DNA from 2 places in the Streptomyces sp. NPDC044571 genome. Region 2 is predicted to be linked to the other one. Evidence: predicted binding sites of a transcription regulator. Region 2 holds the regulator's gene; the other holds the start of a gene.
The links. The regulator HrcA, encoded in region 2, represses chaperone genes, less so after heat shock. The targets are predictions, from matches to a motif close to TTNGCACTCNGNNNNNCNGAGTGCNAA.
Positions count from the first base shown of each region.

Region 1: the regulator HrcA is predicted to act here: its motif matches at 1,189-1,215, upstream of groES (co-chaperone GroES).

Region 1 is NZ_JBEZBN010000063.1:16,425-31,431, reverse strand. It holds gene AB0B01_RS26500 (FtsW/RodA/SpoVE family cell cycle protein) at 1-966, opposite strand, end outside; gene groES (co-chaperone GroES) at 1,362-1,670, shown strand; gene groL (chaperonin GroEL) at 1,801-3,429, shown strand; gene AB0B01_RS26485 (ester cyclase) at 3,550-4,245, opposite strand; gene AB0B01_RS26480 (SDR family oxidoreductase) at 4,304-5,077, opposite strand; gene AB0B01_RS26475 (MOSC domain-containing protein) at 5,087-5,863, opposite strand; gene AB0B01_RS26470 (LysR family transcriptional regulator) at 5,945-6,844, shown strand; gene AB0B01_RS26465 (WhiB family transcriptional regulator) at 6,949-7,275, opposite strand; gene AB0B01_RS26460 (response regulator transcription factor) at 7,656-8,267, shown strand; gene AB0B01_RS26455 (sigma-70 family RNA polymerase sigma factor) at 8,607-9,236, shown strand; gene guaB (IMP dehydrogenase) at 9,349-10,854, shown strand; gene AB0B01_RS26445 (GuaB3 family IMP dehydrogenase-related protein) at 10,998-12,122, shown strand; gene AB0B01_RS26440 (insulinase family protein) at 12,201-13,985, opposite strand; gene AB0B01_RS26435 (hypothetical protein) at 13,994-14,962, opposite strand.
Region 2 is NZ_JBEZBN010000009.1:23,460-38,466, reverse strand. It holds gene AB0B01_RS07055 (PfkB family carbohydrate kinase) at 1-929, opposite strand, end outside; gene AB0B01_RS07050 (ribonuclease Z) at 1,074-1,979, opposite strand; gene AB0B01_RS07045 (histidine triad nucleotide-binding protein) at 1,983-2,342, opposite strand; gene AB0B01_RS07040 (16S rRNA (uracil(1498)-N(3))-methyltransferase) at 2,426-3,169, opposite strand; gene AB0B01_RS07035 (nitronate monooxygenase) at 3,166-4,257, opposite strand; gene dnaJ (molecular chaperone DnaJ) at 4,427-5,566, opposite strand; gene hrcA (heat-inducible transcriptional repressor HrcA) at 5,567-6,583, opposite strand; gene AB0B01_RS07020 (MBL fold metallo-hydrolase) at 6,720-7,445, shown strand; gene AB0B01_RS07015 (DUF3097 domain-containing protein) at 7,474-8,274, shown strand; gene AB0B01_RS07010 (hypothetical protein) at 8,281-8,418, opposite strand; gene hemW (radical SAM family heme chaperone HemW) at 8,529-9,761, opposite strand; gene AB0B01_RS07000 (long-chain fatty acid--CoA ligase) at 9,878-11,770, opposite strand; gene lepA (translation elongation factor 4) at 12,022-13,887, opposite strand; gene rpsT (30S ribosomal protein S20) at 14,114-14,380, shown strand; gene holA (DNA polymerase III subunit delta) at 14,699-15,007, opposite strand, start outside.

The sequences.
Region 1 (15,007 bases), on a different contig from region 2:
CGACATCCCTCCGGTGCCGAAGCTGAACAGCGCCTGCGCGGACTGGTCCGAGGTCATCCCCGGCGGCCGGTCCTTCCAGTAGTACGACAGCGGGTTCAGCCAGGCGGCCACGCGCGCCTTCACGTGCGGCTCCGTCGAGCCCACCACGAACGCGCCGCCCGCCGCCATCAGCAGGCCGCACACGATCCAGCTGGTGCGCTCGGTGGCGACGTACAGCATCACCACGAACACGCCGAAGAAGATCAGCGACGTGCCGAGGTCGCGCTCGAAGACCAGTACCAGCAGCGACACGATCCACACCGTGACGATGGGTCCGAGCTGGCGCATCGGGGGCAGCCGCATGCCGAGGAACCTGCGGCCCGTCAGGGCCAGCGAGTCGCGGTGGATCACGAGGTAGCCCGCGAAGAAGACCGCGATCATGATCTTCACGAACTCGCCGGGCTGGAGCGAGAAGCCCCCGACGACGATCCAGCGCTTCGCGCCGTACGTGTCCGCGGGCGAGAAGGCCGGTGCGATCAGCAGCACCAGCGCGGCGGCCATCGTGATGTAGATGAAGCGCTGCAGCAGCCGGTGGTCGCGCAGCAGGGCGACCACCGCGATGCAGGCGGCGACGCCGATGACCGTCCACACCAGCTGTCCCGGCGCGTTGGGGTCCGCGCCGTACTTCTCGATGTACGACTGGTCCAGCCGGTGCAGCAGCACCAGCCCCAGCCCCGTGAGCAGCATCGCGAGCGGGAGGACCAGCGGGTCCGCGTAGGCCGCGAACCGGCGCACGCCCAGGTGTCCGACCAGGGCGAGGAGGCTCATGCTGAGGGTGAAGCCGGTGAGGTTGGCGGGGAGCGCCCCGTTCATCGCCAGGCCCGCGCTCGCATGACCGGCGACGGCGATGGCGACGACGAGGACCAGCAGCAGCGCCTCGGTGCGACGGCGCGCGCCGGCGGTCGTCAGCGGCCTCAGTCCGCGCACGGGACGCCGCCGTCGTCGACGGACGCCGCGGTTGCGGAGGCCATCGGTCCGATCTGCTCGGCAATGCGGCGCTTTATCTTCATATCGACTATGACGTCGAAGACCCCGCCCTGGTTGCTTCCGCGCCCCGCCCGCGGCCCGCGCCCGGCCCGCGAGGACCCCGCCCGCACCCCGCGCCCACCCCGCCCGCGCCCCCTGAAAGCCGCCACGCGGTGGACCGTATTGGCACTCCGCTTGACCGAGTGCTAATCGCCGGAATAGTCTCGCACCTGGCACTCGCCCCCGGTGAGTGCCAACACAGCGACGGGCAGGTCCGGCACCCGCGACGACGGATCCACCTGGTCGCCACCTCAGACAGTTAACCCCGTGAGATCTCCGAAGGGGGAGGTCGGATCGTGACGACCGCCAGCTCCAAGGTTGCCATCAAGCCGCTTGAGGACCGCATCGTGGTCCAGCCGCTCGACGCCGAGCAGACCACGGCCTCCGGCCTGGTCATCCCGGACACCGCGAAGGAGAAGCCCCAGGAGGGCGTCGTCCTTGCCGTGGGCCCGGGCCGCTTCGAGGACGGCCAGCGTCTCCCGCTGGACGTCAACGTCGGCGACATCGTGCTGTACAGCAAGTACGGCGGCACCGAAGTGAAGTACAGCGGCGAGGAGTACCTCGTCCTCTCGGCTCGCGACGTTCTCGCGATCGTCGAGAAGTAATCACTGAAGTCACCACTTCTGCACTTCAGCAGAATGCTTTGAGCTGCGCCCCTGGCCACCCCGCTGATCGCCGGGCGGCGAGGGGCGCAGTTCGTTAAACCCGAGTTTTCGAGAGGGCTGAACCGCTCCCATGGCGAAGATCCTGAAGTTCGACGAGGACGCCCGTCGCGCCCTCGAGCGCGGCGTCAACAAGCTTGCCGACACGGTCAAGGTGACGATCGGCCCCAAGGGCCGCAACGTCGTCATCGACAAGAAGTTCGGCGCCCCCACCATCACCAACGACGGTGTCACCATCGCCCGCGAGGTCGAGCTGGACGACCCGTACGAGAACCTGGGCGCCCAGCTGGTGAAGGAGGTGGCGACCAAGACCAACGACATCGCGGGTGACGGCACCACCACCGCCACCGTGCTGGCCCAGGCGCTGGTCCGCGAGGGGCTGCGCAACGTCGCCGCCGGTGCTTCCCCGGCCGCCCTGAAGAAGGGCATCGACGCCGCGGTCAAGGCCGTCTCCGAGGAGCTCCTCGCGACCGCCCGCCCGATCGAGGACAAGTCCGACATCGCCGCCGTGGCCGCGCTCTCCGCGCAGGACCAGCAGGTCGGCGAGCTCATCGCCGAGGCGATGGACAAGGTCGGCAAGGACGGTGTCATCACCGTCGAGGAGTCCAACACCTTCGGCCTGGAGCTGGAGTTCACCGAGGGCATGGCCTTCGACAAGGGCTACCTCTCGCCGTACATGGTCACCGACCAGGAGCGTATGGAGGCCGTCCTCGACGACCCGTACATCCTGATCAACCAGGGCAAGATCTCGTCCATCCAGGACCTGCTGCCGCTGCTGGAGAAGGTCATCCAGGCGGGTGGCTCCAAGCCGCTGCTGATCATCGCCGAGGACGTCGAGGGCGAGGCCCTCTCCACCCTCGTCGTCAACAAGATCCGCGGCACCTTCAACGCGGTCGCCGTCAAGGCGCCCGGCTTCGGTGACCGCCGCAAGGCGATGCTCCAGGACATGGCCACCCTCACCGGTGCCACCGTCATCGCCGAGGAGGTCGGCCTCAAGCTCGACCAGGCCGGTCTCGACGTGCTGGGCTCTGCGCGCCGCGTGACCATCTCCAAGGACGACACCACGATCGTCGACGGTGCCGGCAGCTCCGAGGAGGTCCTCGGCCGCGTCAACCAGATCAAGGCCGAGATCGAGTCGACGGACTCGGACTGGGACCGCGAGAAGCTGCAGGAGCGCCTGGCGAAGCTCGCCGGCGGCGTCTGCGTCATCAAGGTCGGCGCCGCCACCGAGGTGGAGCTCAAGGAGAAGAAGCACCGCCTTGAGGACGCCATCTCGGCGACCCGCGCCGCGGTCGAGGAGGGCATCGTCTCCGGCGGTGGCTCCGCGCTCGTCCACGCCGTGAAGGTGCTGGAGGGCAACCTGGGCCTGTCCGGCGACGAGGGCACGGGTGTCGCGGTCGTCCGCCGCGCCGCGGTCGAGCCGCTGCGCTGGATCGCCGAGAACGCCGGCCTTGAGGGCTACGTCATCACCTCGAAGGTCGCCGAGCTCGAAAAGGGCCAGGGCTTCAACGCCGCCACCGGCGAGTACGGCGACCTGGTCAAGGCCGGCGTCATCGACCCGGTCAAGGTCACCCGCTCCGCGCTGGAGAACGCCGCTTCCATCGCCTCCCTGCTGCTCACGACCGAGACCCTGGTCGTCGAGAAGCCGGCCGAGGATGAGGCCGACGCCGGTCACGGCCACGGTCACGGCCACAGCCACTGACGCAGGCTGAGCCGAGCTGAACCGGTAAGGGCCCCGGTCACCGCTTCCGAGTGGTGACCGGGGCCCTTCGCCGTGTGCGCCGTGTGCGGCGTACGCCGCACAGGCCGTGCCGGTGCCGGGTCAGGTGTCCATCATGCCGAGCTGCCGCATCAGGCCCATGGCGTCGTAGTGCCACCACCCTTCCTTGATCATTCCGTCCGCGCAGCGGAAGACCGTCGTGCCGGTCATCGTGCAGGTCTTGCCGGTCGGGGCGACCCCCATGAACTCGCCCTTGTGCTTTCCGGTCCAGGTCCACAACGTGGTGATGTAGTCGTCCTGGGCCATCTGGGCATCGATCGTGAACGTGAAGTCGAAGGCGCCGCGCCACATCTGGACGTCTTCGCGCATTCCCTCCGGACCGATCTTGTCCTGGGGGTTTCCGATGTCGTGGTCGCGGTAGTCCGAGGCGAAGATCTCGTCCGCCGCGGACATGTCGCCCTTCATCGCGAGGTCGTTGAACATTCGGTTCGCGAGCATCGTGTTGAGGTGCTCGTCGCGTACGACGTCCAGGTTGGTGAACCTGGGCATCCCGTCACAGAGGGCCACCATCTCCTGGAACATCTGGTCCGTCTCCGGGAGGTGAGAGTTTTTCATGGCCTCTTCGTACGACGGGAATTCGACGACGTCGACGTAGTGGGTGTCGGACTCGCGGTCCTTCGCGATGACGCTGTGGGTCACCGTGCGCTTGCCGTTCGTCTTCGCCAGGTACCGGTCCAGGACCTGATTCAGGTCCTCGGGCCTGCTCGTCTCATAATCGACAATTTGTACGAATGTCATGGCGTCTCCCGGGCTGGATGAGGTATGTCCAGTTTAAGAAGAATTAGCCCATAAGGGGCTACTGGGGGCCGTACTTGCGGCCCGTACGCGAGCTCACCCCGCCCAGCAGCCCGCGCGGCGCCAGCTTCACCACGCCCATCAGCGCCTTGTACCGCGGATCCGGGATCGAGACCGTCTTGCCGCGCGCCAGGTCGGCCAGCGCCGAGGCCACCAACTTGTCGGCGTCCAGCCACATCCAGCCCGGGATGTTGTCCGTGCCCATGCCGGCGCGCTGGTGGAACTCGGTCCGTACGAAGCCGGGGCACAGCGCCATCAGCCGCACCCCGGACCCCGCCAGGTCCTTCGCCGCGCCCTGCGTGAACTGGACGACCCAGGCCTTGCTCGCCCCGTAGGTGCCGCGCGGTACGAAGGCCGCCACCGAGGCCACGTTGACCACTCCGCCCCGGCCGCGTGAGCGCATCGACGAGGTGGCCGCCGAGGTGAGCCGCAGGACGGCCTCGACGTGCACCTTCAGCATGGCCAGCTCGTCGGCCATGGAGACTTCGAGGTAGCGGCCCTTGTTGCCGAAGCCGGCGTTGTTGACCAGCAGGTCCACCGGGTGCGTGCGGTCGTCGAGGCGCTCTTCCACCGCCGCGATGCCCGCGTCGGTGGCGAGGTCGGCGGTCAGCACCTCGGCCTCGATGCCGTGCCGGTCGTGCAGCTCGGTGGCCTGTTCGGCGAGCCGCTCGGTGTCGCGGGCCACCAGTACGAGGTTGTGTCCCTGGGCGGCGAGCCGCCGGGCGAAGGCGGCGCCGATGCCCGCCGTGGATCCCGTAATCAACGCAGTCGTCATAGGCGCAACCTAGCCGCCCCTGGTGACGGGTTCATCAGCCTGCGCGCGTGATGACTGCGCCTGCATGTACGTGCGCACCGTCTCGTGGGCCTGCGGCTCCATCGCCGCGCCCGCCGCCAGCGTCCGCGGGAGCAGGGCGCGCTCCGTCGTGAAGGCGCGGAACCAGAGCCCCACCGTCACGTCGTGGTCCGGGCGGTGCACGATCTCGACCGTGTCGCCGGCGCCGACCCGGCCCTCCTGGATCACCCGCAGGTACGCGCCCGGCCGTGCGGCCTGCGTGAACCGCTTGACCCAGGCCTTCTCGCCGAGGGCGCCCTGGAAGGTGCGGCAGGGGATGCGGGCCGAGGCCACCTCCAGGACCAGGTCCGCGCCGATCCGCCAGCGCTCACCGAGCAGCGCGCCGGTCAGGTCGATGCCGGAGGTGGTGAGGTTCTCGCCGAAGGTTCCGCCGGGCAGTTCGCGGTCCAGCTCGCGCTCCCACCAGTCCAGGTCCTCGCGTGCGTACGCGTAGACGGCCTGGTGTTCGCCGCCGTGGTGGCGCAGGTCGCAGACGTCGTCACCTTCGACACCGCTGGCGCCCACCCCTCGGGGGCCCGGCGCGAAGACCCGGACGCTGCCGGGGACCGGGCGCTTGCCGATCCCGGTCAGGCCGCCCTTGGCGTCGGTGTGCTCGACGGCGGTGGCGCGGCCGGTGTTCACGGAGAGAACGCGCCTGCGGGGCGGGGTCGCGGCGGTGTCCGGTGCGGCGGTGTCGGGTCCGGCGGCGGGTCCGGGGATCGGAAGCATGGCCGATACCGTAGCCGAGGTCTCCCAAAGGCGGAACCAGGATATTGGCGGTGTGGTCAAAGCAGGGCTTATGCTCGAAGGATGATCGAGGCACGCCATCTCCGGGTCCTGCGCGCCGTGGCCGGTACGGGCTCCTTCTCCGCCGCCGCCCGCGAGCTCGGCTGCACCCAGCCCGCCGTCTCCCAGCAGATGAAGGCGCTGGAGCAGTCCGCCGGCACCCCCCTGCTGGTCCGCACCGGGCGCGAGATGCGGCTGACCCAGGCCGGCGACGCGCTGGTCCGGCACGCCGCCGGGATCCTCGCCGGGCTGACCGCCGCCGAGGAGGAGGTCGCGGCCATCGCGGGGCTGCGCGCCGGGCGGGTCCGCCTCGTGTCCTTCCCGAGCGGCAGCTCGACGCTGGTGCCGACCGCCCTCGCGGCGATGCGGGCCGAGCACCCGGGCACCCGTATCTCGCTGGTCGAGGCGGAGCCGCCGCGTTCGGTGGAGATGCTGCGCGACGGCGACTGCGATGTGGCGCTGGCCTTCCGGTACGCGGGCGCCTCGGCGCCGGTCGCCGAGTGGGAGGACCTGGTGGTGCGGCCGCTGCTGACGGACCGGCTCGTCGGGCTGGTGCCCGAGGGGCACCGGCTGGCCGGTGCGGAGCGGCTCGGCATGGCGGAGCTGGCCGACGAGCCGTGGATCGCGGGCTGCCCGCGCTGCCGTCGGCATCTGGTGGAGGTCTGCGAGGACGCGGGCTTCACCCCGCGGATCGACTTCGCCACCGACGACTATCCGGCGGTGGTCGGCCTGGTGGGGGCGGGGCTGGGGGTCGCCGTGCTGCCGGAGCTCGCGGTGGAGTCCGTACGGGCCAAGGGGGTCGCCACGGTGGCCGTGGAGCCGGCCGTCGAGCGCGAGGTCGTGGCGCTGACGCTGCCCGATCTGGCCCGGGTTCCGGCCGTGGCCGCGACCCTGACCGAGCTGGAGCGTGCCGCCACGCGCTGACCGAACCGCCCGTACGGCGGTACTGCGGTTCGGCCGAACGGGTGGCGTGCAGAACCGCTCCCGCGGAGGGAAACGTTCCTTCGTACTCTCCGGTCAGTTACCGGTCAATGAGGTGTGGACGGTCCGATCGTGGTCGATGCGGGGATCAGTCGATGGCGGGCGCGGCCCATCAGTTCCTCGCGCTCGTCCTCAGTGAGGCCGCCCCACACCCCGTAGGGCTCGCGGACGGCGAGTGCGTGCGCGGCGCATTCCGAACGCACCGGGCATCGCATGCAGACCTCTTTGGCCGAGGCTTCGCGCGCACTCCTGGCCGCGCCCCGCTCGCCTTCCGGGTGGAAGAAGAGGGAGCTGTCGACCCCGCGGCAGGCAGCGAGCAGCTGCCAGTCCCAGAGATCGGCGTTCGGTCCGGGGAGGCGGGAGAAATCTGCCATGGGTAGTCCTCTTGGTCGCCGGTACTGAGACGGTTACGGTCCAAGTCTCCACACCTACTGTCGTAGTAGATGTAAATATGACTCATTGGGAATCTAGCCTCAGTCACGGGCCAAACGGAAGGAAAGCCGCCAAATAGGGCATAGCTCCAGATGGAGGACGCGTGTCGAGTGGTTCCGGCACCGTGATCGCTTCCTCACGTAGAGTGCCGAAGGTGTCCGTCCGACCCGTAACTCTTTCGAGTGACCATCGTTGAGAGTGCGAAGGCGGTTGAACCAAGAAGTTCCCGGACAGGTGTCCGAGAGCATCGACCGCACAGGTGACGATACGTACCAGCCTGGAGGCTCAAGGTGACGCGCATCAGCAGCTGCGGAGGGCGGTCATGACATCCGTCCTCGTCTGCGACGACTCCCCGCTTGCCCGAGAGGCGCTCCGTCGCGCGGTTGCCACCGTGCCCGGCGTCGAGCGTGTGACGACGGCTGCCAACGGCGAGGAAGTCCTCCGCCGCTGGGGTGCCGACCGCTCCGACCTGATTCTGATGGATGTACGGATGCCCGGGCTGGGCGGTGTGGAGACGGTGCGCCGACTTCTCTCGGCCGACCCCGGCGCCCGCATCATCATGCTGACGGTCGCCGAGGACCTGGACGGCGTGGCCCTCGCGGTCGCCGCCGGCGCCCGGGGCTATCTGCACAAGGACGCCTCGCGCGCCGAACTGCGGGCCACGGTCACCCAGGCGCTCGCCGACCCCACCTGGCGCCTGGCCCCGCGCCGGCTCCGCTCGGCCGAGATGGGCGCCGCGCCCACGCTCACCGCGCGGGAGATCCAGGTGCTGGAGGGCATGAGCCACGGCCGGTCCAACGCGGAGATCGGGCGCGAGCTCTTCCTCTCCGAGGACACGGTCAAGACGCACGCCCGCCGGCTCTTCAAGAAGCTCGGCGCCTCGGACCGGGCGCACGCCGTGGCCCTCGGGTTCCGCTGGGGCCTGGTCCGCTGAGCGTGCGCTCGCCCGCCGGCCGCTGACCAGCTGACGGAGAGCGGTCCCGTCCGCCACCGGCGGGCGGGGCGGCACGTCCCGACGCGCCGGGCGCCGCCCCGGGAGGACCTCGACCCGCCGGGGGATTGGCGGCGCTCGATCCGGGGGACGTGTCGCTTCGAGCGCGATGCCGCATCCTTGAGGTGTGGCGCATTTTCTGGGATGGGGCCTCAGGGAGTATTCGGGCGAGCGGGAGGGGAGGGCGCAGTGATGAGTTCAGGCGCACCCGCTCATAACGCTTCGATGCACAACACGGACCGTGGTGCCGCGAATGCTCCGGCGCCAAGGCACCATGGATTGATGCGCGACGACGAGGCCCCGGGGTCACCCGCGGCCACAGGACCCACCGGCGCCGCCAAGGGCGGCAGCGCCGGGGCCGTCAGCGCGCTCGTACGCAGGGCGGTCGAGGGCGACGAGCAGGCGACGCACGATCTGCTCGCCTTCGTGCACCCCCTCGCCATCCGCTACTGCCGCACCCGGCTCTCGCGCCTGCCGGGTGATGCCCGCCACTTCGTCGAGGACCTGGCGCAGGAGGTCTGCGTCGCCGTCCTGATGGCGCTGCCGCGCTACCGCGACACCGGGCGCCCCTTCGAGGCCTTCGTCTTCGCCATCGCCGCGCACAAAGTGGCGGACCTCCAGCGGGCCGCCATGCGCCATCCCGGCAGCACGGCCGTGCCCTCGGACGAGATGCCGGAGCGGCCGGACGACTCGCTGGGCCCGGAGGAGCGGGCGCTGCTCAGCAGTGACGCCGCCTGGGCCAAGAAGCTGCTCGCCAACCTTCCGGAGAACCAGCGCGAGCTCCTCGTCCTGCGGGTCGCCGTCGGCCTGACGGCGGAGGAGACGGGCCAGATGCTCGGCATGTCCCCGGGAGCGGTCCGGGTGGCACAGCACCGGGCGCTCAGCCGGCTGCGCGCGCTCGCCGAGCAGTAGCAGAGTCGTAGGAACAGACGAAACTTCTGCTTGACCTTGGTCGTGGAATGAGACGCCTCGGGATCCCGTTAGCATGGACATCCGCGCTGAGCAAGACCATTGGGAAGGTGTCATGACTGTGAACGCCGACGGAGTGCCCGACAAATTCGCCACCCTCGGGCTCACTTATGACGATGTCCTGCTGCTGCCGGGCGCGTCCGACATGGCACCGGACGAGATCGACACCTCCTCCCTCATCTCGCGCAACGTCCGGGTGAACGTTCCGCTGCTGTCCGCCGCTATGGACAAGGTCACCGAGGCCCGGATGGCCATCGCGATGGCCCGCCAGGGCGGCGTCGGCGTCCTGCACCGCAACCTCTCCATCGCCGACCAGGCCAACCAGGTCGACCTGGTCAAGCGCTCCGAGTCCGGCATGGTCACCGACCCGATCACGGTGCACCCGGACGCGACGCTGCGCGAGGCCAACGAGCTCTGCGGGAAGTTCCGCATCTCCGGCGTCCCGGTCACCGACCCGGCGGGCAAGCTCCTCGGCATCGTCACCAACCGCGACATGGCCTTCGAGCCGGACCGCAGCCGCCAGGTGCGCGAGGTCATGACCCCGATGCCGCTGGTCACCGGCAAGGTCGGCATCTCCGGCGTCGACGCCATGGAGCTGCTGCGCCGGCACAAGATCGAGAAGCTGCCGCTGGTCGACGAGGCGGGCGTCCTCAAGGGCCTCATCACGGTCAAGGACTTCGTCAAGGCCGAGCAGTACCCGAACGCCGCCAAGGACAAGGAAGGCCGACTGCTCGTCGGCGCCGCCGTCGGTGTCGCCGGCGACGCGTACGACCGCGCCCAGGCCCTGATCGAGGCGGGCGCCGACTTCATCGTCGTCGACACCGCCCACGGCCACTCCCGCCTGGTCGGCGACATGGTCGCCAAGATCAAGTCGAACTCCTCCGTCGACGTCATCGGCGGCAACGTCGCCACCCGCGACGGCGCCCAGGCGCTCGTCGACGCGGGCTGCGACGGCATCAAGGTCGGCGTCGGCCCGGGCTCCATCTGCACCACCCGCGTCGTCGCCGGCATCGGCGTCCCGCAGGTCACCGCCATCTACGAGGCGGCACTCGCCGCCAAGGCCGCGGGCGTCCCGGTCATCGGCGACGGCGGCCTGCAGTACTCCGGCGACATCGCCAAGGCCCTCGTCGCGGGCGCCGACACGGTGATGCTCGGCTCGCTGCTCGCCGGCTGCGAGGAGTCCCCCGGAGAGCTGCTCTTCATCAACGGCAAGCAGTTCAAGTCGTACCGCGGCATGGGCTCGCTCGGCGCGATGCAGACCCGCGGCGACCGCAAGTCCTTCTCCAAGGACCGCTACTTCCAGGAGGGCGTGGGCGGCGACGACAAGCTCATCCCCGAGGGCATCGAGGGCCAGGTCCCCTACCGCGGCCCGCTCTCCGCGGTCGTGCACCAGCTCGTCGGCGGCCTGCGCCAGTCGATGTTCTACGTCGGCGGCCGCACGGTGCCCGAGCTCCAGGAGCGCGGCCGCTTCGTCCGCATCACCTCGGCGGGCCTCAAGGAGAGCCACCCGCACGACATCCAGATGACGGTCGAGGCGCCGAACTACAGCCGCAAGGGCTGACCGGGCCGGAACAGTGATCGCACCGAGGGGCGGGTCCGCACGGACCCGCCCTTCCGCGTGCGTCCGTACAGCGGTCAGCGGAACGCAGGTCCCCGGCGTTCGGGGATACTGGACGGGCAGACCCAGAGGAAAGGCCACCACACGTGACTGAGATCGAGATCGGGCGCGGCAAGCGCGGCCGCAGGGCGTACGCGTTCGACGACATCGCCATCGTCCCGAGCCGGCGTACGCGGGACCCGAAGGAGGTCTCCATCGCCTGGCAGATCGACGCGTACCGCTTCGAGCTCCCGTTCCTGGCCGCCCCCATGGACTCGGTCGTCTCCCCGCAGACCGCCATCCGCATCGGCGAGCTCGGCGGCCTCGGCGTGCTGAACCTCGAAGGCCTGTGGACCCGGTACGAGGACCCGCAGCCGCTGCTCGACGAGATCGCGGAGCTGGACGAGGACGCCGCGACGCGCCGCCTCCAGGAGATCTACTCCGCCCCGATCCAGGCCGACCTGATCCGGCAGCGGATCAAGGAGGTGCGCGACTCGGGCGTCGTCACCGCCGCCGCGCTGTCCCCGCAGCGCACCGCCGAGTTCTCCAAGGCGGTCGTGGACGCGGGCGTGGACATCTTCGTGATCCGCGGCACGACGGTCTCCGCGGAGCACGTCTCCGGCGCCGCCGAGCCGCTGAACCTCAAGCAGTTCATCTACGAGCTCGACGTCCCGGTCATCGTCGGCGGCTGCGCCACCTACACCGCGGCCCTGCACCTGATGCGCACCGGCGCCGCGGGCGTCCTGGTCGGCTTCGGCGGCGGCGCCGCGCACACCACGCGCAACGTGCTCGGCATCCAGGTCCCGATGGCCACCGCCGTCGCGGACGTCGCCGCGGCCCGCCGCGACTACATGGACGAGTCCGGCGGCCGGTACGTGCACGTCATCGCGGACGGCGGCGTGGGCTGGTCGGGCGACCTCCCCAAGGCCATCGCCTGCGGTGCGGACGCCGTCATGATGGGCTCCCCCCTGGCCCGTGCCACGGACGCCCCCGGCAAGGGCAACCACTGGGGCATGGAGGCCGTCCACGAGGACGTGCCGCGCGGCAAGAAGGTGGACCTGGGCACCGTCGGCACCACCGAGGAGATCCTCACCGGTCCGTCGCACACCCCGGACGGCTCGATGAACCTCTTCGGCGCCCTGCGCCGCTCCATGGCCACCACCGGCTACAGCGAGCTCAAGGAGTTCCAGCGGGTCGAGGTCACGGTCGCGGACTCCCAGCACAGCCGCTGATCGACGCGCGGACGAAGGGCCGGCACCCCGCTGGGGGCGCCGGCCCTTCGGCGTCCGTCCGCCGTACGCGGCGGCGGGTCAGTTCCTGCCCTTCCTCCGGCGTTCCATGCAGATGCCCCACGGGACCAGGAAGACGGCCGCGGCGAGCAGCCACTTGAGCACGTACTGCGCGTCGTACCGGGACATGTGTGAGTGCGCGTCGCCCAAAGCCTTGTAGAGCACGAGCGTCCACGCGCCGAGGAGCAGCCCGGGGACACCGAGCACCCAGAGGAGGACGGTGAACCAGACGGCGCCCCGGCCCGGGCCGTCCGCCCGAACGGACCCGGACGGCTGCGGGATGCACGACGGGTCGCGGGGCGGCATGCGGACCACGGAGCCGGCCGGAACACCCGCGTCCAAGGGGGCGAGCGCATCGGCGGTCAGGCGGTACAGGGTCGGCTCGACGGTCACGGTGAACCCGTCGTTCCCCACCAGGTGGCGGGCGCCGTCCGGATATACCTGCATCAGGGAGCACTCGGCATAGCGGACGGTGGCCCTGCCCCGCGGCGAGACGAGGCTGACGCCGTCCTGCGCCACGAGCAGGGCGACGTTCCCGTCCTCGAAGGCCGAGAAGCGGCGCCCGTCCACGACATCGGGGGACTGCGCGGGGGCGGCCACAAGCCCCGCCCAGTCCACCCCCCGGCCGGGCACCTGCATCAGGGCGTCGGCCCACACGGCGCGGGCGACCCGCTGGAGGTCGGCGACGGTGACCGCCTCGATCTCCGCCTTCGCCTCGGCCACGGTGAGGTTGCGGTGGCGCAGCAGCAGGTTCACCGCGTGTCCGGGGAGCATGCGGGCGGCGAGCTCCGGCAGGTCGAACCGGGCCAGCGTGGAAGCCCGTACGGCGTCCAGGTCGGTCTGCTCGATCCGGCCGGCCCGAAGCTTCGCGAAGACGTCGATGAAGGCTCCGACCAGGGCGTCCTGCTTCTCCGGGAGCGCGTCGGCATAGGCGGTGATCGTCGCGGTGTCGGCGTCGCGTGGGGAGTAGTCGGCGGTCGCGGTGTAGGAGTAGCCGCCCTTCTGGCGCAGCTCGCGGAACAGCTCCTTGCCCAGAACGTCGGCGAACAGACCCGCTTCGGTCGAGCGCGGGAGGACCGCCGTCAGGACGACGCCGCCTTCCTCGCCGTGGAAGTAGGCGGGGGTGGCGGGCAGCGCGGAGGTGGCCTCCGGGGCCGGCTGCCACGCGCCGGCCGGAAGCCTGAGGTCGAGGCCTTCGGGGACGGTCTCGCCGGTGATCCACAGGACGGCGTTCTCCGTCGTGAACCGGGTCTGCGCCCAGGCGCGGACCTGGTCCGCGGTCAGGTGGTGCAGGCCCGCCTCGGCGTAGCTGGTGAGGCCGTACGAGCGGGAGCCGTAGCGCCAGAGGGTGGCGGCGTGGGCCGGGCCGCGGCTCTTGCCGGCGGCCTCGGTGCGCAGGATCTCCTTCTCGGTCTCCAGGCGGTCCATCGGGAGGTCGCGCAGCGCCGCGCAGACGCCGTTGAGGTACTCGACCACGTCGGCGGCGGTGCCGGTGACGTGGAAGTGGGTGTGGGTGGCGGCGGTGGCACCGTTGTAGTGCAGGTCGCCGAGGCCGTGCCGGTGCAGCGCGAGGTGCTCGACCAGGTGGGTGATGCCGCTGGCGGCGAGGGTCTCGTCGGCTCGGCCGACCCGGAAGAGGAGCCCGGCGGTCAGGGGCCCCGAGCCGGGGGCGAGGACGGTGCGGATGCCGTCCACGGTGGTGGTGGTGATGCCGTCGGCACCGGCACCGGCTTCCGTGCGGGCTTCGGTGCGGGCGCCGGTGCCGGTGCCGGTGTCGGTGCCGAGCGGGGTGGTGTCCGTGTCCATGGTGTCCCTCAGCCCTTCGCCAGGGCGGTCTTGCGGTGGCGGGCGAACTCGGCCTCGTGGTCGGCGGTGCCGATGTAGCCCCACGGGAACTCGCTCGCGCGGTCGCCGAGGGCGCGGAAGTGCGGGGCTGCCTCGGCGTGCCGGCCGGCCGCGCAGTGCGCGGCCGCGAAGGCGCTGTGGGCGTTGACGGACTGGTACGCCTCGGCGCGGGCCGCGGGGTGCAGCACCGAGTGGGCGGCGGCGTCCACGAGGGCCTGGCGGGCCGGGGCGGCGCGCAGATACGTTTCTGCGACCCGGTCGCCTTCCTTTTCCCGCAGCTCCAGGTACTGCTCCATCTGGGCGACGGCGATCAGGGCACCGTTCGGGCTCCCCGGCGGCGACGCCTTCGCGCACTCCGCGGCGAAGCCGTGGGCGGCTTCCCACGTGCCGCCCCACTTCGGGCAGAGCTGCTGGAGCAGCTGCTGCCGGCCCGAGTAGTGGTGCGGGTGGTGCTCTGCGAGCCGCTCGTAGCGGCGCCGGGTTTCTTCCAGGCCGAGCTGGAGGCCGCGGGAGGTGATGACGCGCAGGTACCAGGCGAGCGCGTACCGGGGGTGCTCGGCGCAGACGTCGATGAGCAGTATTTCCGCACGCCGCAGGTGCGCGTGGAAGTCCTCGAACTGCTGCTGCGACACGTACTGGGCGCGGTGCCCCGTACGCCTGGCCCAGCCGGCCTGGATCAGCCGGTCGGCGAGCAGGGACCGGGCCAGCGGGTCGTGCGGGTCGCGGTCGACGGCCTGCCGCAGGAACCCCTGGTAGTCGGGGATGTCGGCGACGACCCGGCAGGCGAGGGCGCGGTCGTCCTCGTCGGGGTGCGCCGCGAAGGCGGCGGACACGGCGTCCCAGTCGCGGCGCCGGACGGCCTCGCGCAGGGCGCCGAGGGCGGGGATGCGGTCGGCGGGTTCGAAGACGGGCCGGCCGGGCGGAAGATGAACAGACACGCGCGGATCATAGGGCCGCAGGTGCGGCCGCCAACAGCAGTTTCT
Region 2 (15,007 bases):
CCGAACTCCTGGACCGACAGGGCGGCCGTCAGGCCGGCGAAGGCCAGCCGGTCGGCCAGCGGCCAGCCGGCCAGGGTGCCCGTGACGAAGCCCGCCACGTAGACGTCGCCCGCCCCCGTCGGGTCCAGCGCGTCCACCGCGATCCCCGGCACCTCCGCCGTCTCGCCCGTGCGCCCGTCCACCGCGTACGAGCCCTCCGCCCCCATGGTCACCACCGCCACCGGCACCCGGTCCGCCAGCGCCCGCGCCGCCGCCCTCGGACAGTCGGTCCGCGTGTACCGCATCGCCTCGCCCGCGTTCGGCAGGAAGGCCTCGCAGTGCTCCAGGTCGGCCAGTGCCCCGAGGTCCCACCGCCCGCTCCCGTCCCAGCCCACGTCCGCGAAGACGCGCGCCCCGCGCCGGGCGGCCTCCCCGATCCAGCCGTCCCTGCGGCCCGGCCCCAGCGAGGCCACCGCCGCCCGGGTGCGCACCGGGCACAGCGGGAACGGCCCGGTGCCCGCGGGGGGCGGAGCCTCGTGGCCGTGCGAGACCATCGTGCGCTCGCCCTCGTACGCCATCGAGACGGTGACCGGGCTGTGCCAGCCGGGGATGGTGCGCGATCGGGAGAGGTCGATGCCCTCGCCCTGCTCCAGGACGTCCCAGCAGTACTCGCCGTAGTGGTCGTCCCCGAACGCCGCGGCCAGCGACGTCCGCAGCCCGAGCCGGGCCAGCGCCGTGGCCATGTTGGCCACGCCGCCGGGGCTGGAGCCCATGCCGCGCGCCCAGGACTCCGTACCGCGCACGGGGGCCGAGTCGAGGCCGGTGAAGATGATGTCGAGGAAGACCGTGCCGGTCAGGAAGACGTCGCAGCCGGGTTCCTGCGGGTCGCGCAGCGGACCGAGGGGATCCACGGCTGCGTCGCGGCTGGTGAGGCTGTCCCGACTGGTCACGGTGTACTCCCCGTTGGTGCGAAGGCTCGTTTCTGCAAGCGGGCATCGGTGGAAAGCTGCCAGCCCTGCCCGTCCCCGGGTGGACCAAACCCCAGTGTGGCGCACCTCTCACCGACTGTGCCGTCTCCGTGGCGTCGTCCGCCCTCAGGACCGCTTCGGCAGGGGAACCCGTACGAGGTCCGCGGCGATCGTGAGCTCGCCCTCGAAACCGGCCTCGCGGGCCCGGCGTTCGAACTCCGAGGGATCGGAGTAGCGCTGCGAGAAGTGCGTCAGCACGAGGTGGCGTACGCCCGCGTCGCGCGCGACCCGTGCCGCCTGCCCGGCGGTCAGGTGCCCGTGCTCCACGGCCAGCGGCTCGTCCTCGTCGAGGAACGTCGACTCGATGACCAGCATGTCGCAGCCCTCGGCGAGCTCGGCCACGCCGGAGCAGAGCCGGGTGTCCATGACGAAGGCGAAGCTCTGCCCGGGCCGGTGCTCGCTGACCTCGTCGAGCGCGATCCCGTTCAGGCTCCCCTCGCGCTGGATCCGGCCCACGTCGGGGCCCTTGATCCCGTGCCGCCCGAGCAGTTCGGGCACCATCCGGCGTCCGTCGGGCTCGGTGAGCCGGTAGCCGAAGGACTCCACGGGGTGGGAGAGCCTGCGGGCCTCCAGCCGGTACGAGGCCCCCTGGGCCAGCGTCCCGTCCCCGGCCACGGCCTCCTCGCGCAGCTGCACGGTCTCCCGGTAGGCGGTGGCGTACCGCAGCCGGTCGAAGAACTTCTGCCCGGAGGCCGGGTAGTGCGCGGTGACGGGGTGCGGGACCCGGTCGAGGTTGATGCGCTGGATCACCCCGGCGAGTCCGAGGCTGTGGTCACCGTGGAAGTGGGTGACGCAGATCCGGTGGATGTCGTGCGCGGCCACCCCCGCCCGGACCATCTGGCGCTGGGTGCCCTCGCCCGGGTCGAAGAGGATGCCCTCGCCGTCCCAGCGCAGCAGGTAGCCGTTGTGGTTGCGGTGGCGGGTGGGCACCTGGCTGGCGGTGCCCAGCACCACGAACTCGCGTACGGACACGGCTTATCCCGGGGGCCACTGGAGGCCGCGGCCGCCCAGGAGGTGCGCATGCGTGTGGAAGACCGTCTGGCCCGCCCCGACGCCCGTGTTGAACACGATCCGGTAGCCGTGGTCGTCGATCTTCTCCTCGGCGGCGATCTCCCCGGCCACGCGCAGCAGGTCGGCGGTGATCACCGGTTCGGCGGCGGCGAGCGCGGCGGCGTCCGGGTAGTGCACGCGGGGGATGACGAGCACGTGGGTGGGTGCCTGCGGATTGATGTCGCGGAAGGCGACGGTCGTCTCGGTCTCCTTGACGAGGGTCGCCGGGACCTTTCCCGCGACGATCTTGCAGAACAGGCAGTCCTCCTGCGGTTCCCCGGCCATTGCTTCGCCTTCCGTGACGGTGACGCGTGAAAGTTGATCAGCTCGGGCATCGTATCCGGCGGCGCCCGCGCCCTCACGGGGTTTCAGGACCAGCGCCCCGAGCGGGCCAGCAGCACCGCCGCCGCCGCCGTGCCCGCGGTGGAGGTCCGCAGCACCGAGCGGCCCAGACGGTACGGGTGCGCGCCGACCGCCGCGAAGGCCGCCAGCTCCTCCGGGGAGACGCCCCCCTCGGGGCCGACCACCAGGACGACGGAGCCCTCGGCCGGAAGCTCGGCGGCGGCCAGGGCCTGCGAGGGCGCGTCCCGGTCCTCGTGCAGGACCATCGCCAGGTCCGCCTCGGCCAGCAGCGCCGCCACCTGCTTGGTGGACAGGGCCTCCGCCACCTCGGGGAAGCGGACCCGGCGGGACTGCTTGCCCGCCTCCCGGGCCGTGGCCCGCCACTTGGCGAGGGACTTGGCGCCCCGTTCGCCGCGCCACTGGGTGATGCAGCGCGAGGCCTGCCAGGGGACGATCGCGTCCACGCCGGTCTCGGTCATCGTCTCGACCGCCACCTCGCCCCGGTCTCCCTTGGGGAGGGCCTGCACGACGGTGATGCGCAGGGCCGGCTCCGCCTCCCGGCCCGTGGCGGACACCGAGACGACGAGCCGGTCCTTGCCCTCGGCCGCCTTGACGACGCCCTCCGCCCAGCCGCCGCGGCCGTCCGTGAGGACCACCGCCTCGCCCGGGCCGAGCCGCTTCACGGACACCGCGTGCCGGCCCTCCGGGCCGTCCAGCACGCACTCCGGCCCCGCGGGGACCTCCTCGACCACGAACACGGGGGCGGTCATGACGTACTCCTCTTCTGCATGTCGTTCAACGCACTCTGGGCCTCGGCCAGTTCCGCCGCCAGCACCTCCACCAGCTCCCCGGCCGGCAGCGCCCGGGCCAGCCGGTGGCCCTGGCCCGCCCACAGCGCCATCCCCTGGGGGTCCCCGGCGTCGGCGGCCGCCTTGCGCAGTCCTGCCGTCATGTGGTGGATCTGCGGGTACGCGGCGGGCGCGTACGGCCCGTGCTCGCGCATGAAGCGGTTCACCAGGCCGCGGGCCGGCCGTCCGGAGAAGGCCCGGGTCAGCTCCGTGTGCGCGAACAGCGGGTCGGTGAGCGCCCTCTTGTGCAGCGGGTGCGCCCCCGACTCGGGGCACACCAGGAACGCCGTGCCGAGCTGCGCCGCGTCCGCGCCCGCCGCCAGCAGCGCCGCGATCTGCGAGCCGCGCATCAGACCGCCCGCCGCGATGATCGGCAGGGCCGCGGCCTCGCGTACCTGCGCCACCAGCGCGAGCAGTCCCACGCCCGCCGTGCCGTCGGCCTGCGGGTCGTCGCGGTGGGTGCCCTGGTGGCCGCCGGCCTCGATGCCCTGGACGCACAGGGCGTCGGCACCGGCGGCCTGCACGGCGCGCGCCTCGTCGACCGAGGTCACGGTGACGACGGTGTACGTGCCGACCTTGCGCAGGGAGGCGAAGACCGCGGGGGCGGGGCAGCCGTAGGTGAAGGAGACCACGGGGACCGGGTCTTCGAGGAGGATCGCCAGCTTGGCGTCGTAGCCGTCGTCGCTGGTGCCGATGATGTCCTCGTCGGCGAGGGAGACGCCGTACCAGTTGGCCTCGCCGGCCAGCTGCCCCCGGTACGCCTCCACGGCGGCCGGGTCGACGTAGCCGGTCTGCGGCATGAAGAGGTTCACGCCGAACGGCCGCCGGGTGAGTGCGCGCAGCCGCTTGATCTCCTGGTACATGCCGTCGGCGGTCTTGTAGCCGCCGGCCAGGAAGCCCAGCGCGCCCGCCTCGCACACGGCGGCGGCGAGCGGCGGACAGGAGGCGCCGCCCGCCATGGGAGCCTGCACGATCGGGTATGGGGAGAGACCGTTCGGTGCGGAGGACATGGACTGCATCGTGCCATGTCCCGCTCATGGGGCCGAATCATGGCATTCGCCTGGCATAGTCCGCTTCCCGGCGGCTCTCCGCGCGGCCCCGCGGCCCATGCGCCGAGCCCGGTCCGGGGCACCCCCGGACCGGGCTCGTACGTGCTCTGGCGCGTGGCGCAGCAGCCGGTCAGCGGCCGTTGAAGGCGTCCTTCAGGCGGCTGAAAAGGCCCTGCTGGCCCGGCGCGAACTGGCCCATCGGCCGCTCTTCACCGCGCAGCTTCGCGAGCTGGCGCAGCAGCTCCTCCTGCTGGGCGTCGAGCTTCGCCGGGGTCATGACCTCGACGTGGACGATCAGGTCGCCGCGCCCGCCGCCGCGCAGGTGGGTGACCCCGCGACCGTGCAGCGGGATCGACTGGCCGGACTGGGTGCCGGGCCGGATGTCGATCTCCTCCATGCCGTCCAGGGTCTCCAGCGGGCACTTCGTGCCCAGGGCCGCAGCCGTCATCGGGATCGTCACCGTGCAGTGCAGGTCGTCCCCGCGCCGCTGGAAGACCGGGTGCGGGAGCTCGTGGATCTCCACGTACAGGTCGCCGGCGGGGCCGCCGCCCGGGCCGACCTCGCCCTCGCCCGCGAGCTGGATCCGGGTGCCGTTCTCGACACCGGCCGGGATCTTGACCGTGAGGCTGCGGCGGGAGCGGACCCGGCCGTCGCCCGCACACTCGGGGCACGGGGTCGGGACCACGGTGCCGAAGCCCTGGCACTGCGGGCAGGGGCGCGAGGTCATGACCTGGCCCAGGAAGGACCGAGTGACCTGCGACACCTCACCACGACCACGGCACATGTCACACGTCTGCGCCGAGGTGCCGGGGGCCGCGCCCTCGCCGGAGCAGGTGGTGCACACGACGGCCGTGTCGACCTGGATGTCCTTGGTCGTCCCGAAGGCCGCCTCGTCCAGCTCCAGGTCGAGGCGGATCATGGCGTCCTGGCCGCGGCGGGTCCGCGAGCGCGGGCCGCGCTGCGAGGCCTGGCCGAAGAAGGCGTCCATGATGTCGGAGAAGTTGCCGAAGCCTCCGGCCCCGAACCCGCCCGCGCCGCCGCCACCGCCCGAGGAGGACAGCGGGTCGCCACCGAGGTCGTAGACCTGCTTCTTCTGCGGGTCCGAGAGGACCTCGTAAGCCGCGTTGATCTCCTTGAAGCGCTCCTGCGTCTTCGGGTCCGGATTCACGTCCGGGTGGAGTTCGCGGGCAAGACGGCGGAAGGCCTTCTTGATCTCGTCCTGGGATGCGTCGCGGCGCACGCCGAGAACGGCGTAGTAGTCCGTGGCCACTTACGACTCCGCCAGGATCTGTCCGACGTAACGTGCCACTGCGCGTACCGCTCCCATCGTTCCGGGGTAGTCCATGCGGGTCGGTCCGACCACGCCCATTTTGGCGACAGTTTCGCCGCCCGAACCGTAGCCGACGGAGACGACGGACGTGGAGTTCAGCCCCTCGTAGGCGTTCTCGTGCCCGATCCGTACGGCCATCCCCGACTCGTTGGCCTCGCCCAGCAGCTTGAGGAGCACGACCTGCTCCTCCAGCGCTTCGAGCACCGGCCTGATCGTCAGGGGAAAATCGTGTCCGAAGCGGGTGAGATTGGCGGTGCCGCCGATCATCAGCCGCTCCTCGGCCTCCTCGACCAGGGTCTCCAGCAGGGTCGCGAGCACCGTCGAGACCGTGCCGCGGTCCTCAAGCTCGAAGGACTCCGGGAGGTCCTGTACGAGCTGCGGCACGTCGGTGAACCGGCGGCCGACGACCCGGCTGTTGAGCCGCGCCCGCAGGTCCGCGAGCGAGGTCTCGCCGAAGGGGGCCTGGCAGTCGACGAGCCGCTGCTCGACCCGGCCGGTGTCCGTGATCAGGACCAGCATCAGCCGGGCCGGCGCCAGCGAGAGCAGTTCCACGTGCCGGACGGTGGACCGGGTCAGGCTCGGGTACTGGACGATGGCGACCTGCCGCGTGAGCTGCGCCAGCAGCCGTACGGTGCGCCCCACGACGTCGTCGAGGTCGACGGCCCCGTCGAGGAAGTTCTGGATGGCCCGGCGCTCCGGCGTCGACAGCGGCTTGACCCCCGCCAGCTTGTCGACGAAGAGGCGGTAGCCCTTGTCGGTGGGGATCCGGCCGGCGCTGGTGTGGGGCTGGGCGATGTAGCCCTCCTCCTCCAGCACGGCCATGTCGTTGCGCACGGTGGCGGGCGACACGCCCAGCCGGTGCCGCTCGGTGAGCGCCTTGGAGCCGACCGGCTCCTCCGTCCCGACGTAGTCCTGGACGATGGCGCGCAGCACCTCAAGTCTGCGTTCGCTGAGCATGGCGCACACCTCCAGTGGTCGTCGTCGCTGCTGCCGGCTGGCACTCGCATCGTTCGAGTGCCAGCGATCCCCCGGCCAGTGTACGGCCGGGCGGTACACCCCCGGCAAGGGCGGCCCGCCAGGGTAGCGTCGCGGCATGGAACTGCGATGGGAAGAGGCCGGCTGGGAGCGCTTGACCGGACGGACCGGGCGGCGGCGGCTTCCGGTGTGGGACTGCACGGCGGGGCTGGTGGTGGGCAACGAATCCGTGCTCCTGATCGACCCCGGTTCCTCCGTGCGCGAGGGCGCGCAGCTGCGGGCCGAGGCGGAGCGGCTGACGGGTCGGCGCGTGACCCATATCGCATTCACCCACGGACATTTCGATCACGTCCTGGGCGCCTCCTCCTTCGCCGGGGCCGAGGTCTACGGGGCGGTCGGGCTGGACTCCGCGCTGTCGGCGGGCCGCGCGGAACTGCGGGAGGACGCGGTCCGGCACGGGCTGGCGGAGGCCGACGCGACCGAGGCGGTGGACGTGCTGGTGCTGCCGAAGCACCTGGTGTCGGGCGAGTGGACGCTGGAGCTGGGCGGCTTGCAGGTGCTGCTGGCCAATGTGGGGCCCGGGCACACCCGCTACGACCTGGCGGTCTGCGTGCCGGGCGAGCGCGAAGTGGTCTTCTGCGGGGACCTGGTGGAGGAGTCGGGTGCACCGCAGGCGGGCCGTGACGCCGTGCCCGCGCAGTGGCCGGCGGCGATCGACCGGCTGCTGTCGCTGGGCGGGGAGGACGCACTGTACGTGCCGGGTCACGGAGCGGTGGTCTCCGCCGCCTTCGTCCGTGCGCAACGCGACACACTCCGGGGGCTGTTCGGCGTGTCGGACGGCTGAGCGCGGGGGCTCTTCTACTGTCGGCCGGATGCGTGAGTACTCCCCCGACCTGACCCCGCAGTGGAAGCGCGCCAAGGCCGTGCCCGAGGTGCCGGCCGAGCCCGGCCTGGTGGTCGAGGCGGCGGACACGGACTTCTGCGGCGCGGTGGTGGCCTGCGAGGCCGGCACGGTGACCCTGGAGGACCGCTTCGGCAAGCGGCGGGTGTTCCCGTTGGCGCCCCGGGGGTTCCTGCTGGAGGGCGCGGTGGTGACGCTGACCCGTCCGGTGCGGGCGCCGAAGGGTCCCGGGCGGACCGCGTCGGGCTCGGTGGCGGTGCCGGGGGCGCGGGCGCGGGTGGCCCGGGCCGGGCGGATCTACGTCGAGGGGCGGCACGACGCGGAGCTCGTGGAGCGGGTCTGGGGCGACGACCTGCGGATCGAGGGCGTGGTGGTGGAGTACCTGGAGGGCGTCGACGACCTGCCCTCGGTCGTGGCGGAGTTCGGCCCGGCCCCGGACGCCCGGCTGGGCATCCTGGTCGACCACCTGGTCCCGGGCTCGAAGGAGTCCCGTATCGCGGCCTCGGTCGTCTCGCCGGACGTGCTGGTGGTCGGACACCCGTACGTGGACGTCTGGCAGGCCGTGAAACCGTCCGCGCTGGGCATCGCGGCCTGGCCGGTGGTCCCGCCGGGGCAGGACTGGAAGACGGGCGTCTGCCGGGCCCTGGGCTGGCCGGAGAACACCGGCGCCGCCTGGCAGCACATCCTGTCCCGGGTGCACTCGTACAAGGACCTGGAGCCCGCCCTGCTCGGCCGCGTCGAAGAGCTGATCGACTTCGTGACGGCGCCCTGACGCGGGCTACGGCAGGGTGCCGAACTCCGAGGTGTCGAGCGTGACGCCCAGGACGTCGAGCGGGACCGGCTCTGCGAACTTGCTGGTCCGCTCGGTACGGTAGTCGGCGTCCTCTCCGGCGCCGAAGGGTTCGGTGAGCACCACGCACTTGGCCTGGAAGGGCGGGGATCTGCCGCTGCACGAACATGACGACCAGATAGGGACAGGCCAGGCCGCACCTGCCCCCATCCGCAGCGATTCCCTCCGGGGAGTGATCAGTCGACCAGGTCCCGCACCACCGCATCGGCCAGCAGCCGCCCGCGCAGGGTCAGGACCGCGCGCCCGGCCTCGTACGGGGCCGCCTCCAGCAACCCGTCGGCCAGCGCCTTCCCGGCCGCCTTGAGCCCCGCCGGGGCCAGCAGGGACAGCGGGACGCCGTCCACCAGCCGCAGCTCCAGCAGGATCCGCTCGACGCGGCGGTCCTCCTCCGTGAGGAGTTCGCGGCCCGCCCCGGGGGAGCGCCCTTCCGCCAGCGCGGCGGCATAGGCGCCGGGGTGCTTCACGTTCCACCAGCGCACGCCGCCGACGTGGCTGTGCGCGCCGGGGCCGGCGCCCCACCAGTCGGCGCCGCGCCAGTACAGCTCGTTGTGCAGGCAGCGGCCCGCCTGCGAGGTGGCCCAGTTCGAGACCTCGTACCAGGAGTACCCGGCCTCGGCCATGACCGCGTCGGCGATCAGGTAACGGTCGGCGTGGACGTCGTCGTCCGTCATCGGGACCTCGCCGCGGCGGATCCGCCGCGCCAGCTGCGTGCCCTCCTCGACGATCAGCGCGTACGCCGAGACGTGGTCCGGCCCGGCCGCGAGAGCCGCCTCCAGGGAGTCCCGCCAGTCCTGGTCCGACTCCCCCGGCGTGCCGTAGATCAAGTCCAGGTTGACGTGCTCGAAGCCCGCCGCACGGGCCTCGGCGACGCAGGCCTGCGGGCGTCCGGGGGTGTGGGTGCGGTCCAGCACCTTCAGGACGTGCTGCTTGGCGCTCTGCATGCCGAAGGAGACCCGGTTGAAGCCGCCGGCCCGCAGCTCCGCGAGGTACGCCGGATCGACCGACTCCGGATTCGCCTCCGTGGTGATCTCGGCGTCCTCCGCGAGGCCGAACTCCTCGCGGATCGCCGCCAGCATCCGTACGAGGTCCCCGGCGGGCAGCAGCGTCGGCGTGCCACCGCCCACGAACACCGTCCGCACGGCCCTCGGGTCGTCCCCGAGGACCTTCCGGGCGAGGCGGACCTCCTGGATCAGGGTGTCGGCGTAGTTCTCCCGGGAGGCGAGCACGCCGCCGGTGCCGCGCAGCTCCGAGGCGGTGTACGTGTTGAAGTCGCAGTACCCGCAGCGCGTGGCGCAGTACGGGACGTGCAGGTAGAACCCGAGCGGCCGGTCCCCGGCTCCCGCCAGGGCATGCGACGGCAGGGAGCCGTCTTCGGGCACGGGGACACCGTCGGGCAGTGCGGAAGGCATGCCCCCATTGTCCCGCACCCCGAACCGGGCCCCGGACGCCTGCCCGGGGCCGGCCGGCACGGCGGACCGGGCGCCGGGCCGGGCCCGGCCCCGCCCTGCCGGGCCCGCCGCGGGGGCTACGCCTCGCGCGAGCCCTCGTACATCTCCTCGATCAGGTGCTTGAACTCACGCTCGACCACGGGCCGCTTCAGCTTGAGGCTGGGGGTCAGGTCGCCGTGCTCGACGTCCAGGTCGCGCGGCAGGATCCGGAACTTCTTCACCGTCTGCCACCGCTGCAGGCCCTCGTTCAGGGTCTGTACGTAGGTCTCGACCAGCCGGTTGGTCTCCGGCGCGGCCAGCACCTCCCCGTACGTCCTGCCCTCCAGCCCGTTCTCGGCGGCCCAGCCCAGGATGGCCGGCTCGTCGAGGGCGATCAGGGCGGTGCAGAAGTTCCGGTCGGCGCCGTGCACGACGATGCTCGACACGTAGGGGCAGATCGCCTTGAACTGGCCCTCGATCTCGGCCGGCGCGACGTACTTGCCGCCCGAGGTCTTGATCAGGTCCTTCTTGCGGTCGGTGATGCGCAGGTAGCCGTCGGGCGAGAGCTCGCCGATGTCGCCCGTGTGCAGCCAGCCGTCCTCCTCCAGCACCTCGGCGGTCTTCTCGGGCTGGCCGTGGTAGCCCTGCATGATGCCGGGGCCGCGCAGGAGGATCTCGCCGTCGTCGGCGATGCGGACCTCGGTGCCGGGGAGCGGCTTGCCGACGGTGCCCGTGCGGTAGGCCTCGCCCGGGTTGACGAAGGAGGCGGCGCTGGACTCGGTGAGCCCGTAGCCCTCCAGGATGTTGATGCCGGCGCCGGAGAAGAAGTAGCCGATCTCGGGGGCGAGGGCGGAGGCGCCGGAGACCGCGGCGCGCAGCCGGCCGCCGAAGGCCTCGCGGAGCTTGGAGTAGACGAGCGCGTCGGCGATCTTGTGCTTGGTGGCGAGGCCGAAGGGGACGGTGGCGTTGCCGGTGCGGCGGTGGTTGTCCTGCCTGGTCTTGGCGTACTCGCGGGCGACGCCGACCGACCACTGGAAGATCTTGTACTTGGCGCCGCCGCCGGCCCGGGCCTTGGCCGCGACCCCGTTGTAGACCTTCTCGAAGATGCGCGGGACGGCCGCCATGTAGGTCGGCTGGACCACCGGCAGGTTCTCGATGATCTTGTCGATCCGGCCGTCGACGGCGGTGACGTGTCCGACCTCGATCTGCCCGGAGGTCAGCACCTTGCCGAAGACGTGGGCGAGCGGCAGCCACAGGTACTGGACGTCGTCGCTGGAGATCATGCCGGTGGCCACGGTCGCCTTGGCCATGTAGGACCAGTTGTCGTGGGGCAGCCGTACGCCCTTGGGGCGGCCGGTGGTGCCGGAGGTGTAGATGAGGGTGGCGAGCTGGTCGGCGGTGATGGCCGCGATCCGCTTCTCGACCGCGCCCGGGTGCTGGGCCAGGTAATCCTTGCCGCGCGCCTCCAGGTCGGCGAGGGAGAGCACCCAGCCCTCCGGGTCGCCCTCGGCCGGCACCGCGTCGGCGGCCTCCACGACCACGACGTGGGCGAGCTCGGGCAGGTCGGCGCGCCGCTCGCGGGCCTTGGCCAGCTGGGCGGCGTCCTCGGCGATCAGCACGCGGCTGTCCGAGTCGGCGAGGATGAACGCCGACTCCTCGGCGTTCGTGCTCGGGTAGATCGTCGTGACGGCACCGCCGGCGCACATCACGCCGAGGTCGGCGAGGATCCACTCGACGCGGGTGTTGGAGGCGAGCGCGACCCTGTTCTCCGGCTGGAGGCCGAGGTCGATCAGGCCGGCGGCGATGGCGAAGACCCGCTCGGCCGCCTGGCCCCAGCTCAGCGACTTCCAGTCGTCGGGGCCGCCGTGGCCGTCCGCCGCAGGCACCGGGTACCGGTAGGCCTCGGCGTTCGGCGTGGCGCCGACACGCTCAAGGAAGAGGGCCGCCACGGTGGGCGGGCGGTTCTCGATCAGGGTCTGTGTGTCGCTCACGGACGTCCTCCGGACCACGCGGCAGGGCCTGTCATTCAAGGCGGTGAATGAAGGCTTCCAACAGGGCTTGCAACCAGGGCTGCGACCAAGGTGGCGGCCAAGGCTTGTAACTGGCGAGTAACCAACGGGTGTGATCAGACTAGGGGCCCTCCGGCTGGCGCGTAAGAGCCCCTGAGCCGCCGATTCATAACGAAACAGGCCCCTGCGACGGCGCGCGGAGGCCTGTTTCGTATGCCATGGGGCGGGTGTGGCTACTTCTTCTTGCCACCGGACTCGTCGCTGGACAGGACGGCGATGAAGGCCTCCTGGGGGACCTCCACGGAGCCGACCATCTTCATGCGCTTCTTGCCTTCCTTCTGCTTCTCCAGCAGCTTCCGCTTACGGGAGATGTCACCGCCGTAGCACTTGGCGAGGACGTCCTTGCGGATGGCGCGGATGGTCTCGCGGGCGATGACGCGGGAGCCGACGGCCGCCTGGATCGGCACCTCGAAGGCCTGCCGCGGGATGAGCTCGCGCAGCTTGGCGACCAGGCGCACGCCGTAGGCGTAGGCGGCGTCCTTGTGGCAGACGGCGGAGAAGGCGTCGACCTTGTCGCCGTGCAGCAGGATGTCGACCTTGACCAGGCTGGAGGCCTGCTCGCCGGTGGGCTCGTAGTCGAGGGAGGCGTAACCGCGCGTCTTGGACTTCAGCTGGTCGAAGAAGTCGAAGACGATCTCCGCGAGCGGGAGCGTGTAGCGGATCTCGACCCGGTCCTCGGAGAGGTAGTCCATGCCGAGCAGGGTGCCGCGGCGCTGCTGGCAGAGCTCCATGATGGCGCCGATGAACTCGGTCGGCGCGAGCACGGTGGCCCGTACGACCGGCTCGAACACGTCCTTGATCTTGCCCTCGGGGAACTCGCTCGGGTTGGTGACGGTGACCTCCTTGCCGTCCTCCAGCACCACCCGGTAGACCACGTTGGGCGCGGTGGCGATCAGGTCGAGGCCGAACTCGCGCTCCAGGCGCTCGCGGACCACGTCCAGGTGCAGCAGGCCGAGGAAGCCGACGCGGAAGCCGAAGCCGAGCGCCGCCGAGGTCTCCGGCTCGTAGACGAGCGCGGCGTCGTTGAGCTGGAGCTTGTCCAGGGCCTCGCGCAGGTCCGGGTAGTCCGAACCGTCGAGCGGGTACAGGCCCGAGAAGACCATCGGCTTCGGGTCCTTGTAGCCGCCGAGGGCCTCGGTCGCGCCGTTGTGCAGGCTGGTGATCGTGTCACCGACCTTGGACTGGCGGACGTCCTTCACGCCGGTGATGATGTAGCCCACCTCGCCGACGCCGATGCCGTCGGCCGGGGTCATCTCCGGGGAGGAGACGCCGATCTCCAGCAGCTCGTGGGTGGCGCCGGTGGACATCATCTTGATGCGCTCGCGCTTGTTGAGCTGGCCGTCGACCACACGGACGTACGTCACGACGCCGCGGTACGAGTCGTAGACCGAGTCGAAGATCATCGCGCGGGCGGGGGCGTCCTTGACGCCGACCGGGGCCGGAACGGTGGCGACGACCTTGTCGAGCAGCACGTCCACGCCCAGACCGGTCTTCGCGGACACCCGCAGGACGTCCTCGGGCTGGCAGCCGACCAGGTTCGCGAGCTCCTCGGCGAACTTCTCCGGCTGCGCGGCCGGCAGGTCGATCTTGTTCAGCACGGGGACGATCGCCAGGTCGTTCTCCATCGCCAGGTACAGGTTGGCGAGGGTCTGCGCCTCGATGCCCTGGGCGGCGTCGACCAGGAGGATCGTGCCCTCGCACGCCGCGAGGGAGCGCGAGACCTCGTAGGTGAAGTCGACGTGCCCGGGGGTGTCGATCATGTTCAGGATGTGCGTCTTGCCCTGGTCGTCGCCCGTGGTGGGCGCCCAGGGCAGTCGGACCGCCTGGGACTTGATCGTGATGCCGCGCTCACGCTCGATGTCCATCCGGTCGAGGTACTGGGCGCGCATCTGCCGCTGGTCGACGACACCGGTGAGCTGGAGCATCCGGTCGGCAAGGGTCGACTTGCCGTGGTCGATGTGCGCGATGATGCAGAAGTTGCGGATCAGCGCCGGGTCGGTACGGCTCGGCTCGGGCACGTGGCTGGGGATCGCGGGCACGCAGTGTCCTGATTCTCGGGTCGCAGTCGGAAGCGTTGTCTGAGCGTCGGTCTTCGCGACAGTTCGGGTCTGTAGGCAGGTTCCCATGGTCCCATGAACGAGGCAGTGCGCTCGGTTTGGGCCGGTCGGAGCGCGCCTGGTAGCCTGGGCAGCTGTGTCTCGTATGCCCTCTCAGCTGTCGGGACACAATCCGAAGATCAAACTCTGAACCTGAAAAGGCTCTTTCGTGGCGAACATCAAGTCCCAGATCAAGCGGAACAAGACGAACGAGAAGGCCCGCCTTCGCAACAAGTCCGTCAAGTCCGAGCTCAAGACCTTCATCCGCAAGGCCACCGAGGCCGTTGCCGCCGGTGACGTCGAGAAGGCCACCGCGGCCGTTCGCGTCGCTTCGCGGAAGCTGGACAAGGCCGTCTCGAAGGGTGTCATCCACAAGAACGCCGCCGCCAACAAGAAGTCGGCGCTGGCCTCCAAGGTGGGCTCCCTCCAGGGCTGAGCTACCTGATGTGAAAGCCGGGTAGGGACCCAGCGGGCCCTCTCTTCCGCTCCCGACCGGCACTCCGCGCCGCACGCGGCCTGCGTTCGCCACGCGGGTGCGGCGCACACCAGCAGAAGCCGAAGGCCCCGTTCCCCACCCTTCCCCAGGGCGGAGACCGGGGCCTTCGGCATGGGCTTGCACCGCAGTGCCGGCAGTTGCCGACGGGCCCGGCGGGGCAGGCGGCCGGCCCGGGCCGGCGGGCCGGCGCAAGCGGCCCCGCCCAGGGCGGGGCGTCCGGGGCCGGGGCGGGGCCGGGCGCCGGGCGCCGGGCCGGGCTCAGTGTGCGGAGCGGCGGGGGCGGGCCGCGCGGGCGACGGCTACGACCGCCTTCTCCAGCGCGTACTCGGGGTCGTCGCCCCCGCCCTTGACGCCGGCGTCGGCGTCCGCGACGGCGCGCAGGGCGTCCGCGACGCCGTCCGCCGACCAGCCGCGCATCTGCTGCCGCACCCGGTCGATCTTCCACGGCGGCATGCCGAGGTCCCGGGCGAGATCGCCGGGCCGGGCCCCGCGCGGCGCCGAGGCCAGCTTTCCGATCGCCCGGACCGCCTGCGCCAGGGCGCTGGTGATCAGGACGGGCGCCACTCC